DNA from 3 places in the Pseudarthrobacter sp. CCNWLW207 genome. Region 3 is predicted to be linked to each of the others. Evidence: riboswitches for the same ligand, from Rfam matches in the RefSeq annotation. Region 3 holds a riboswitch; each other region holds the start of a gene.
The links. Region 3 has a riboswitch for S-adenosylmethionine ahead of V9L17_RS07815 (aminotransferase class V-fold PLP-dependent enzyme). Riboswitches for the same ligand answer to the same signal wherever they lie in the genome.
Positions count from the first base shown of each region.

Region 1: linked by a shared signal. The riboswitch ahead of V9L17_RS15010 (DUF1737 domain-containing protein) and the one ahead of V9L17_RS07815 (aminotransferase class V-fold PLP-dependent enzyme) in region 3 are both predicted to bind S-adenosylmethionine.
Region 2: linked by a shared signal. The riboswitch ahead of metX (homoserine O-acetyltransferase MetX) and the one ahead of V9L17_RS07815 (aminotransferase class V-fold PLP-dependent enzyme) in region 3 are both predicted to bind S-adenosylmethionine.

Region 1 covers NZ_JBBCBS010000008.1:68,321-71,544, forward strand. The annotation lists gene V9L17_RS14995 (CU044_5270 family protein) at 1-40, shown strand, start outside; gene V9L17_RS15000 (O-succinylhomoserine sulfhydrylase) at 52-1,260, opposite strand; gene V9L17_RS15005 (rhodanese-like domain-containing protein) at 1,261-1,671, opposite strand; gene V9L17_RS15010 (DUF1737 domain-containing protein) at 1,668-1,925, opposite strand; SAM riboswitch class IV at 1,939-2,052, opposite strand; gene V9L17_RS15015 (hypothetical protein) at 2,159-2,662, shown strand; gene V9L17_RS15020 (acetyl-CoA C-acyltransferase) at 2,691-3,224, opposite strand, start outside.
Region 2 covers NZ_JBBCBS010000016.1:46,362-49,585, reverse strand. The annotation lists SAM riboswitch class IV at 60-175, shown strand; gene V9L17_RS19755 (bifunctional o-acetylhomoserine/o-acetylserine sulfhydrylase) at 219-1,538, shown strand; SAM riboswitch class IV at 1,661-1,776, shown strand; gene metX (homoserine O-acetyltransferase MetX) at 1,789-2,904, shown strand; gene V9L17_RS19745 (hypothetical protein) at 2,957-3,224, opposite strand, start outside.
Region 3 covers NZ_JBBCBS010000003.1:456,231-459,454, reverse strand. The annotation lists gene rsgA (ribosome small subunit-dependent GTPase A) at 1-67, shown strand, start outside; gene hisN (histidinol-phosphatase) at 165-977, shown strand; SAM riboswitch class IV at 1,137-1,250, shown strand; gene V9L17_RS07815 (aminotransferase class V-fold PLP-dependent enzyme) at 1,286-2,722, shown strand; gene V9L17_RS07810 (class I SAM-dependent methyltransferase) at 2,791-3,224, shown strand, end outside.

The sequences.
Region 1 (3,224 bases), on a different contig from region 3:
GACCTCGGTTGAGACCTCAGTGGTCAATTCCGCCCCGTAAGCAGGCGCCGATCAAATCTGCTTGAGCGCCTGTTCCAGGTCGCGGATGAGGTCGTCCGCGTCCTCAAGGCCCACGGACAGCCGCACCACGCCGTCGCTGAGGCCGATGGCGGCGCGGCCTTCGGGACCCATGGCACGGTGGGTGGTGGTGGCCGGGTGCGTGATGAGGGACTTGGCATCGCCCAGGTTGTTGGAGATGTCGATGATCCGCAGCGCGTCCAGCAGCGCAAAGGCGGCGTCCTTGCCGGAGCGGCCGTCCGTCGTCGCGAGCTCCAGGGTGAGGACGGTCCCGCCGGCCTTCATCTGCTTGGCCGCGAGCTCGTACTGCGGGTGCGATTTCAGCATGGGGTACTTGACCCAGCTGACGGCAGGCTGCTGTTCGAGCCATTCGGCCAGCCGCAGTGCCGTGGCTGAGGAGTGGTTCACGCGCAGGGCCATGGTTTCCAAGCCCTTGGTTAGTACCCAGGCGTTGAAGGCGGACAGCGACGGGCCGGTGTGCCGCATGAGCTGCTTGACCGGCCCGTCGATGAATTCCTTGGTGCCCAGGATGGCGCCGCCCATGACCCGGCCCTGGCCGTCGATGTGCTTGGTGCCCGAGTACACAATCACGTCCGCGCCGAGCTGGCCGCAGCGCTGCAGCAGGGGTGTGGCAAAGACGTTGTCGACGACGACGGTAGCGCCGGCGGCGTGCGCCAGTTCGCTGACCGCTGCGATGTCCACGATTTCCTGCATCGGGTTGGACGGCGATTCGAAGAACACTGCCGTGGTGGGCTCCGACAGGGCCGCGCGCCACTGCTCCAGGTCCGGTCCGTCGACGAACACCGTCTCAACACCCCAGCGGGGCAGGATCTCGTTCAGGATCACAAAGCAGGAGCCGAACAGTGAGCGGGCTGCCACTACGCGGTCGCCAGCGGCCAGCAGGGCACCCAGGGCGGTGAACACGGCGGACATTCCCGACGCCGTTGCGAAGCACGCCTCAGTGCCTTCGAGCAGGCGGAGCCGTTCCTGGAAGGTGGCCACGGACGGGTTGCCGTAGCGGGAGTAGACAAAGCGCTCGTCCTCGCCGGTGAAGGCGCGCTCCGCTGCGGCGGCGGACTCGTAGACGAATCCGGAGTTCAGGAACACCGGTTCGGTGGTCTCCTGGAAGTTGGTGCGGTCCAGCCCGCCGCGGACGGCCTGGGTGTCAGGGCTCCAGCCGGCGGCATCTTCGTTGAAGGTCACTTAGTTCTTTCCCAGGTTGGTTGGCAGGCCGCGGTTCTTCCAGCCGTTGACGGTGCGCTCGCCGTAGCGGTCCGGTTCGCCTTCGAAGCCCTCCAGGACGTTGTAGGAGGTGAAGCCGGCTTGGGTTGCGGCGATGGCAGCGGAGATGGAGCGCTGGCCTGAGCGGCAGATGAACAGGAGTTCGGTGCCGGTGTCCTCCGGCGCCTGCTGCCTCAGGTCGGTGAGGAACTCGGGGTTGGGAATGCCGCCGGGGAACGTCCACTGGATGAACAGGGGGTCGTTGTCGGTTGCCTTGGTGTCAGGGATGCCGATGTGCGCCCACTCACCCTCGGTGCGGACATCCACCAGGATGGCGCCCTGCTCCAGCTTGGTCCAGGCTTCCTGCGGGGTGAGGTCTCCGGCGTAGCTCACGCGTGGCCCTCGCCTTCGAACTCAAGGTCTTCCACAGCGGTGGCGACGGCGGCGTCCGCACTGGCGATGGCGGCCGGGAGGATGAGTGCCTGCGCCACAATCACCTGGCCGCCGTTGGACGTGGCAGCCGGGCTGCCATGCAGGACATAGCCTTCGGCCAGGGCGGTGGAAATCCGCTCACAGAAATTACGGTCGTCCGGGCCTGTGATGAGCCGGTACGACAGTTTTTCTTCAGGGGCAGGTGCGTCAGACACGACGGATCTCCTTCTCTCACGCTTGCAACTCGAATGTCGATATGCCGAGTATTCACCTGAGGCACCCCGCCGCGAAAGGGAGGGTTGCCGACCGGCCAGTCAGGGCTTGGCGCCGGTTCTCATTACTCCTCAAAAACGTAACACTTGGCCCGCCTGGCCGCACCGCCGCCGTCGTCATGTTCCGTAACCAACACGTGCTTCCGCGGCCGTCACCCGGACGGGACAATCAGTCCATGGGGAAATCTGGGCGGGGACTGGCTGTATTCGCGCGTTTGAGGACTGCCGCTGCATTCCTCGTACTGGCCACGGTGGCCACGGGGTTGAGTGGTTGCCGGGACGTCTTCGCGCCGCCGCCCTGCATGCCGCCCGCGTACACAGTCACGCCGTCGGAAGCCAAACCCGGTGAGCAGGTTACGGTCAGCGCGCAGGACACCAACTGCGATGCGCGCTACGGGCAGAACGCGCAGGTCCAGGTGACGGTGCGGGACGCCTTTGGATCGCTGATGCTGGAGGAACTCGCACCCATGAGCGACGACGGCGCGTTTACTTTCGTGTTCACCGTCCCGCCGGGCGCGGCTCCCGGCAAGGCGGCAGTGGGGGCGCACCCGTACAACCTGGATTGGTGCGACGACACCGGGGTTAACAACCGGGCCAGCGCGGGGACCGGGACGCTTGTCCTGGTCTCGTGTGCCGAGCGCCTGGTGCCGTTGCTAATACTGGCGGGTACCGGGGCCTGAGCAGCGGCGACGCCCGTGGGGACGGGCGTCAGGCCCTGAGGATGAGGGCCTCGCCCTGGCCGCCGCCGCCGCACAACGCCACGACGCCGATGCCGCCGCCCCGCCGTTTCAGCGCCAGGGCCTGGTGCAGGACCAGCCGTGCCCCCGAGGCGCCGACCGGGTGGCCCAGCGCGATCGCCCCGCCGTCGGCGTTGATCTTCTCCGCAGAAATGCCAAGGTCCTGGGCTGACTGGATGATCACCGAGGCGAACGCTTCGTTGATTTCCACCAAGTCCAGGTCCTCCACCGAAATCCCTTCTGCGCGGAGTGCTTTTTCGATGGCGCGGGACGGCTGCGAATGCAATGAGCCGTCCGGCCCGGCTGTCTGCCCGTGGGCGCCGATCTCGGCAATCCAGGTGAGCCCCGCCCGTTCGGCGGCCGCCTTGCTGGCCACCACGACGGCGGCCGCGCCGTCGGAGAGGGGAGAGGCGGAACCTGCGGTGATGGTGGCTGAGTCGGCCGTGGAGAAGGCGGGCTTAAGCGCCGCCAGGGCCTCCGCCGTCGTGCCCGGCCGGATCCCCTC
Region 2 (3,224 bases), on a different contig from region 3:
GTGACCATGTTCGTCACAATGCTGTTGCGCGCCGTCGAACGGTTCCTACACTGAACGCAGGTCATGAGCGCCAGCGCCAAGCCCCGGCTCGCTGGCCGGCAACCCTCCATCCGCGGTGGGGTGCCCCGGGTGAGGACCTGGCTGCCCCGCAACGGCCGGGCGGCAAGCGCGGCCCGTGGTGCTCCCAGCATGCCGGGCCCATGTCAAAGGAGCCTTGAATGTCCGACGGATGGTCTTTTGAAACCCGCCAGATCCACGCCGGCCAGGAGCCGGACAGCGCCACAGGGGCGCGTGCCCTCCCGATCTACCAGACGACGTCGTTCGTCTTCCCGAGTGCCGAAAGCGCCGCCAACCGCTTCGCGCTCGCAGAATTGGCACCGATCTATACGCGGATCGGCAACCCCACCCAGGACGCCGTGGAGCAACGGATCGCCAGCCTGGAAGGCGGGTTGGCTGCCCTCCTGTTGAGCTCGGGGCAGGCGGCCGAAACCTTCGCCATCCTCAATATCGCCGAAGCCGGGGACCATGTGGTGGCAAGCCCCAGCCTTTATGGCGGCACGTACAACCTGCTGGGGTACACGCTGAAGAAGTTCGGCATCTCGGTGACGTTCGTGGAGGACCCGGACAACCTGGACCAGTGGCGCGAGGCCGTCCGCCCGAACACCAAACTGTTCTTTGCTGAGGTCGTGTCCAACCCGCGCCAGGATGTCCTCGATATCGAAGGGGTGTCCCGGACCGCCCACGAGGCCGGCGTTCCGTTGGTGGTGGACAATACGCTCTCCACGCCGTACCTCATACGCCCGCTGGAGTGGGGCGCCGATATTGTGGTCCACTCGGCCACCAAATACCTTGGCGGACACGGATCGGCGATCGCGGGGGTGATCGTGGACTCCGGCAACTTCGACTTCGGTCAAGACCCGGATAGGTTCCCTGGTTTCAACACCCCGGATCCCACCTACAACGGGCTGGTCTATGCCCGTGACCTTGGCGCCGGCGGCGCCTTGGGCGCCAACCTGTCCTACATCCTCAAAGCCCGCGTCCAGCTCCTCCGAGACCTCGGCTCCGCAGTATCGCCCTTCAACGCCTTCCTCATCGCCCAGGGCCTGGAGACGCTGAGCTTGCGGGTGGAGCGGCACGTTGAGAACGCCGTTGCGGTGGCGCAGTGGCTGGAAGCCCGTGACGACGTCGAGTCGGTAGCGTACGCGGGGCTGCCTTCGAGCCCCTGGTACGAGCGCGGACGCAAGTACGGCCCCAAGGGCACAGGAGCCGTGGTGGCCTTCAACCTGGCCGGCGGGGCCGAGGCGGGCAAGCGGTTTGTGGACGCCTTGGAGCTCCACAGCCATGTGGCGAACATCGGCGACGTCAGGTCCCTGGTCATCCACCCTGCGTCCACCACCCATAGCCAGCTCTCCCCGGAGCAGCAGGCAATTGCGGGCGTTACGCCGGGGCTGGTCCGCCTCTCCGTGGGCATCGAACACATCGATGACATCCTGGCGGACCTGGAGGCAGGTTTCCGGGCGGCCAAGGCGGCTCTCTAAGGCGGTTTCAGCGCCGGATTCCCGGCCCCGAGAGTCCGGCGCCCGGCAGGAGAGGCATTGTGGAGTCACAAACCAGTCACACTCTTAGCCAGATCCGGGGCTGGTTTCGTACACTCGGAGAAGGTCATGAGTGCCAGCGACAGCCCCGGCTTGCTGGCCGGCAACCCTCCTTTCGCGGCGGGGTGCCCCGGGTGAAGACCTGGCCTGCCGGTCATTCGACGGCGGGCAAGCGCGTAGAAAAGGTCTCCACATGACGATTACCGTCTCCCGTACCGCAGTACCCGAAAACGGCGTGGTCCGTTACGCCAGCATCGGCGGCCTTGAATTGGAAGCGGGCGGATACCTGCCCGAGGTCACGCTCGCCTATGAAACGTGGGGAACGCTCAATGAGGACGGCTCCAACGCCGTCCTCATTGAGCACGCCCTGACCGGCAGCACGCACGTGACACGCGGTGACAGCGACGAGCCGGGCTGGTGGGAGCAACTTGCCGGTCCAGGCGCGCCGGTGGACACGGACAGGTTCTTTGTGGTGTCCATCAACATTGTGGGCGGCTGCTACGGTTCCACCGGGCCGTCCTCGCCTGCTCCCGACGGCCGGCCCTGGGGTTCCCGCTTTCCGCTGGTGACCCTCCGTGACAGCACCGCCGCCGAGGCCCGGTTGGCGGACCAGCTGGGCATCCGGAGCTGGTACGCGGTGCTGGGCGGTTCCATGGGCGGTGCCCGTGCCTTGGAGTGGGCGCTCATTTGCCCCGAACGGGTGGAGCGTTGCGCCGTGATCTCGATCGGTGCCGCCAGCACCGCCGAGCAGATCGCCTTTGCGCAGGCCCAGACGCTCGCCATCCGCCAGGACGCCAACTTCAACGGTGGCGACTACTATGGAGGGCCTTTCCCGGAGGACGGGCTGGCCCTGGCGCGGCGGATCGCCCACATCACCTATCGATCAGCCCAGGAGTTCGATGGGCGGTTCGGGCGGACGGCCCAGACTCCCGAAACGCCGCTGCGGGCAGCCGCGCTGGGGGACCGTGGGCGCTACCAGGTGGAGAGTTACCTTGACCACCAGGGCAGCAAGCTTGTCCGCCGCTTTGATGCCAACAGCTACATCGCCATCACCGAGGCCCTCATGAGCCACGACGTCTGCCGGGGGAGGGGAACCCTCAGCGAAACCCTGGCGAGGGCGTCCGCAAAGTTCTTTGTTGCCGCGGTGGACTCGGACAGGCTCTACTTCCCGTCGCAGTCACAGGAGCTCGCTGCCGCGCTTCCGGGAGCCGTGGATGTCCACGTTATCGAAGCGCCCATTGGCCATGACGGCTTCCTGACCGAGATCGGCCAGCTGGGCAGCCAACTCCGGAAGAATTTCCTGGTCTGACCGGGCACCTCACGGCGCCACGAACGTTCCGGAAGCCTAGGAAGCCGGCTGGTCAGCCGTCCATGATTTCGGAGCGCCGCTTCATGTATTCGTCCACGGCCATCTCGCCGTTGCTGTACTGCTGGTCCAGTTCCGCGAGTTTGCGGGCCCGGTAGCCTTGGGGGGCCGACGGCGGCGGGGGAGTTGCAGGGGCGGCAGGCTTTTGGGGTGCCTCCGCTGCCTGTCCCGGCACAGGCTGGCCGTAGGGCGGGAACTGCTGGTCTGCGGGCGGCACTGGCATCATGGGCGGCAGCGGCTGGCTGGGCGGCAGGGGCTGCGGG
Region 3 (3,224 bases):
TCGCCTGCTCGGCACCGATCCCCGCATGGAGGGGCAGGAAACCAAGGAATTGGGCAGCGTCAACTGACCCGCCCGGCCGGCTGGGAGCAGCGCCCAGGCTGTTCAGGACGCCGCCCGAAGCCGGGGTCCCCAACCACACGGCGCTTTGACGGTAGTTTGGAACCATGATCCAACCCGCTTCGAGCTACAACGACGACCTGCGCCTGGCCCACGTGCTGGCCGATTCCGTGGACGACCAGACCATGAGCCGCTTCAAGGCACTGGACCTCCACGTCGAGACCAAGCCGGACCTGACCCCGGTCACTGATGCCGATAAGGCCGCCGAAGAAGCCATCCGTGGCCAGCTTTCCCGTTCCCGCCCCCGCGATGCGGTCTTGGGCGAGGAATTCGGCAGTTCAGGCCATGGCTCCCGGCGTTGGATCATCGACCCCATCGACGGCACCAAGAACTTTGTCCGTGGCGTACCGGTGTGGGCAACACTGATTGCGCTTGTGGACGAAGGAGAGCCCGTCGTCGGCGTCGTCAGTGCCCCTGCCCTGGGCAAGCGTTGGTGGGCTGCCAAGGGCGCAGGCGCCTACATGGGCCGGTCACTCGCTGCGGCCACCCGGCTGAAGGTCTCGGACGTGTCGAAACTCTCGGACGCTTCCCTGTCCTACTCCAGCCTGAGCGGCTGGAAGGACCGCGGGAACCTGCATGACTTCCTTGGGCTCACCGAAGACGTCTGGCGCACGCGTGCCTACGGCGACTTCTGGTCCTACTGCATGGTGGCCGAAGGCTCCGTGGACATCGCGTGTGAGCCGGAGCTGAATCTCTACGACATGGCGGCACTGGTCCCGATCGTGGTGGAGGCCGGCGGCCGCTTCACCTCCCTCGAGGGTGAAGACGGTCCGTTTGGCGGCAACGCGCTGGCGACGAACTCCATCCTGCATTCGGAAGTCCTCAAACGGCTCAACCCCGACCTGGACGACCTCCTCTAGCAGCCCAAGTGCCGAATTATCAACGGCGGACGCCTCCTGATGGGGGCGTCCGCCGTCGTATCTTCGGATAACCATGGGTATTTCCATCCGCGCGTAACAAAAGCCTTAACATTCGGACGGGCTTCCTGCCCGCCCCGCCCATGTTCTACGCTCTTAACAGGTCACGAGTGCCAGCGCGAAACCCCGGTTTGCTGGCCGGCAACCCTCCATTCGCGGTGGGGTGCCCCGGGTGACGACCAGGCCGGTCCGGAACGGACCCGGCAAGCGCGGATTCCCGGGACAGGGAGTCCCTCTAAAGTGAGGTCTCTGTGACAACAGCCACCGTCTCCCCCAACTCCGCCGTCCGTACCCTGGCCGCAAACGACACCGCAGCCCTGTTCAGCGAACGGCTCGCCGTTGCCGGACGGCCGCTTTCCGCCGTCACCGGCGCCGAAATCCAGGCCCCGCTGATCCAGGGCGGCCACGTGCGTTACGCCAACCTGGACTACGGCGCCTCCGCCCCGGCCCTCTCGGTTGTCTCCGCCTACCTCAACGAGATCCTGCCGTTCTACGCAAGCGTCCACCGCGGCGCCGGCTACGCATCCCAGATCAGCACGTCCGTCTACGAGAACGCCCGGAACATCGTGCGTGACTTCGTGGGAGGCCGGCTCGGTGACTCCGTCATCTTCACCAGGAACACCACGGACTCCCTGAACCTCCTCGCCGGGTGCCTTCCGTCCGCGGACGGCCGCCCCACGGGGGAGGTTTTGTACCTCGACATCGAGCACCACGCCAACCTCCTGCCGTGGCAGGGCGTCCCGCACCGCAGCGTCGTTGCGGCCGACACCGTGGCCGGCACCATCGAGGCCCTCGGTGCCGAACTGGAACAGGGCGGAATCAGCCTGCTCGCCGTCACGGGCGCCTCCAACGTCACCGGCGAAATCCTGCCCATCCGTGCCCTCGCCGCCCTTGCCCACCAGCACGGCGCCCGGATTGTCGTCGATGCCGCGCAGCTCGCGCCGCATCGCCGGATCAACATCAGCGCCGACGACGTCGACTACCTCGCTTTCTCGGGCCACAAGCTCTACGCGCCCTTCGGCGCAGGCGTCCTCGTGGGGCGGTCGGACTGGCTCGACGCGGGCACGCCGCATCTTGCCGGTGGCGGCGCGGTGCGGGAGGCCAGGCTCGACGGCGTCAGCTGGGCCACCGGCCCAGCCCGGCACGAGGGCGGTTCGCCCAATGTCCTGGGCGCCGCCACACTGGCTCGCGCCACCCAGGTCATCGCATCGCTGGATCAGGACCGGTGGCACGCCCACGAGTCGGCTATCCGGTCGTTCCTGGTGGAGGGTCTGCAGAAGATCGAAGGCGTGACGGTACACCAGATCTTCAAGGACACCGATCCGGACACCGACACCATCGGCGTAGTGAACTTCTCGGTGGAAGGCTACGACGCCGGCCTGGTGGCTGCCTACCTGTCAGCAGAACACGGCGTAGGCCTCCGCGACGGCCGGTTCTGTGCCCACCCCCTGCTGAAGCGCCTGGGCCTCCCGTCCGGCTCCCTGCGGGCAAGCTTCGGCGTTGGGTCCCGCCTCGAAGACGCCCAGCGTCTGCTGGCTGGCATCGAGGAACTCCGCCGAACCGGCCTGGGCTGGGACTATGTGGTTGACTCGGGCCGCTGGGTTCCGGCTAACGACACCCGCAAATACCCGGACTGGGCACCCAATACGCCTGGCACGGCAGGCGCTGCCCCCTGCATCGACGACTGACCCGGGTTACCCGGCTCATGCGGTAAATTCGAAGGATACCCAAGGGCATCTGGCGAAGGAGGCTGCACGTGGCACGGGGTGGCCCCAAACTTGACGACGTACGCCGTCAGGAGCTTGGTCAGAGCTTCCAGGACGGAGGCGAACACTACGAACGCGTGCGCCCCGGTTACCCCGGCGATTCGGCCGACTGGCTTATTCCGGCGGGGGCCCGGGATGCCCTGGACGTGGGAGCCGGCACCGGAAAATTCACGGTCCTGCTGCTCGACCGCGGATTGTCCGTTTCCGCCGTGGACCCCTCCGCAGACATGCTCGACCAGTTGCGGATCCTGCACCCCGGTGTTGCGGCCAGTGTGGGCACTGCCGAGGCGACGGGATTCGCGGAGTCCTCATTCGACGTCGTCAGCGTGGCGCAGGCATGGCACTGGTGCGATCCACTGGCCGCCAGTACGGAGCTTTCACGGGTTCTCCGCGCCGGCGGAAGGTTGGGGCTGATCTGGAACCA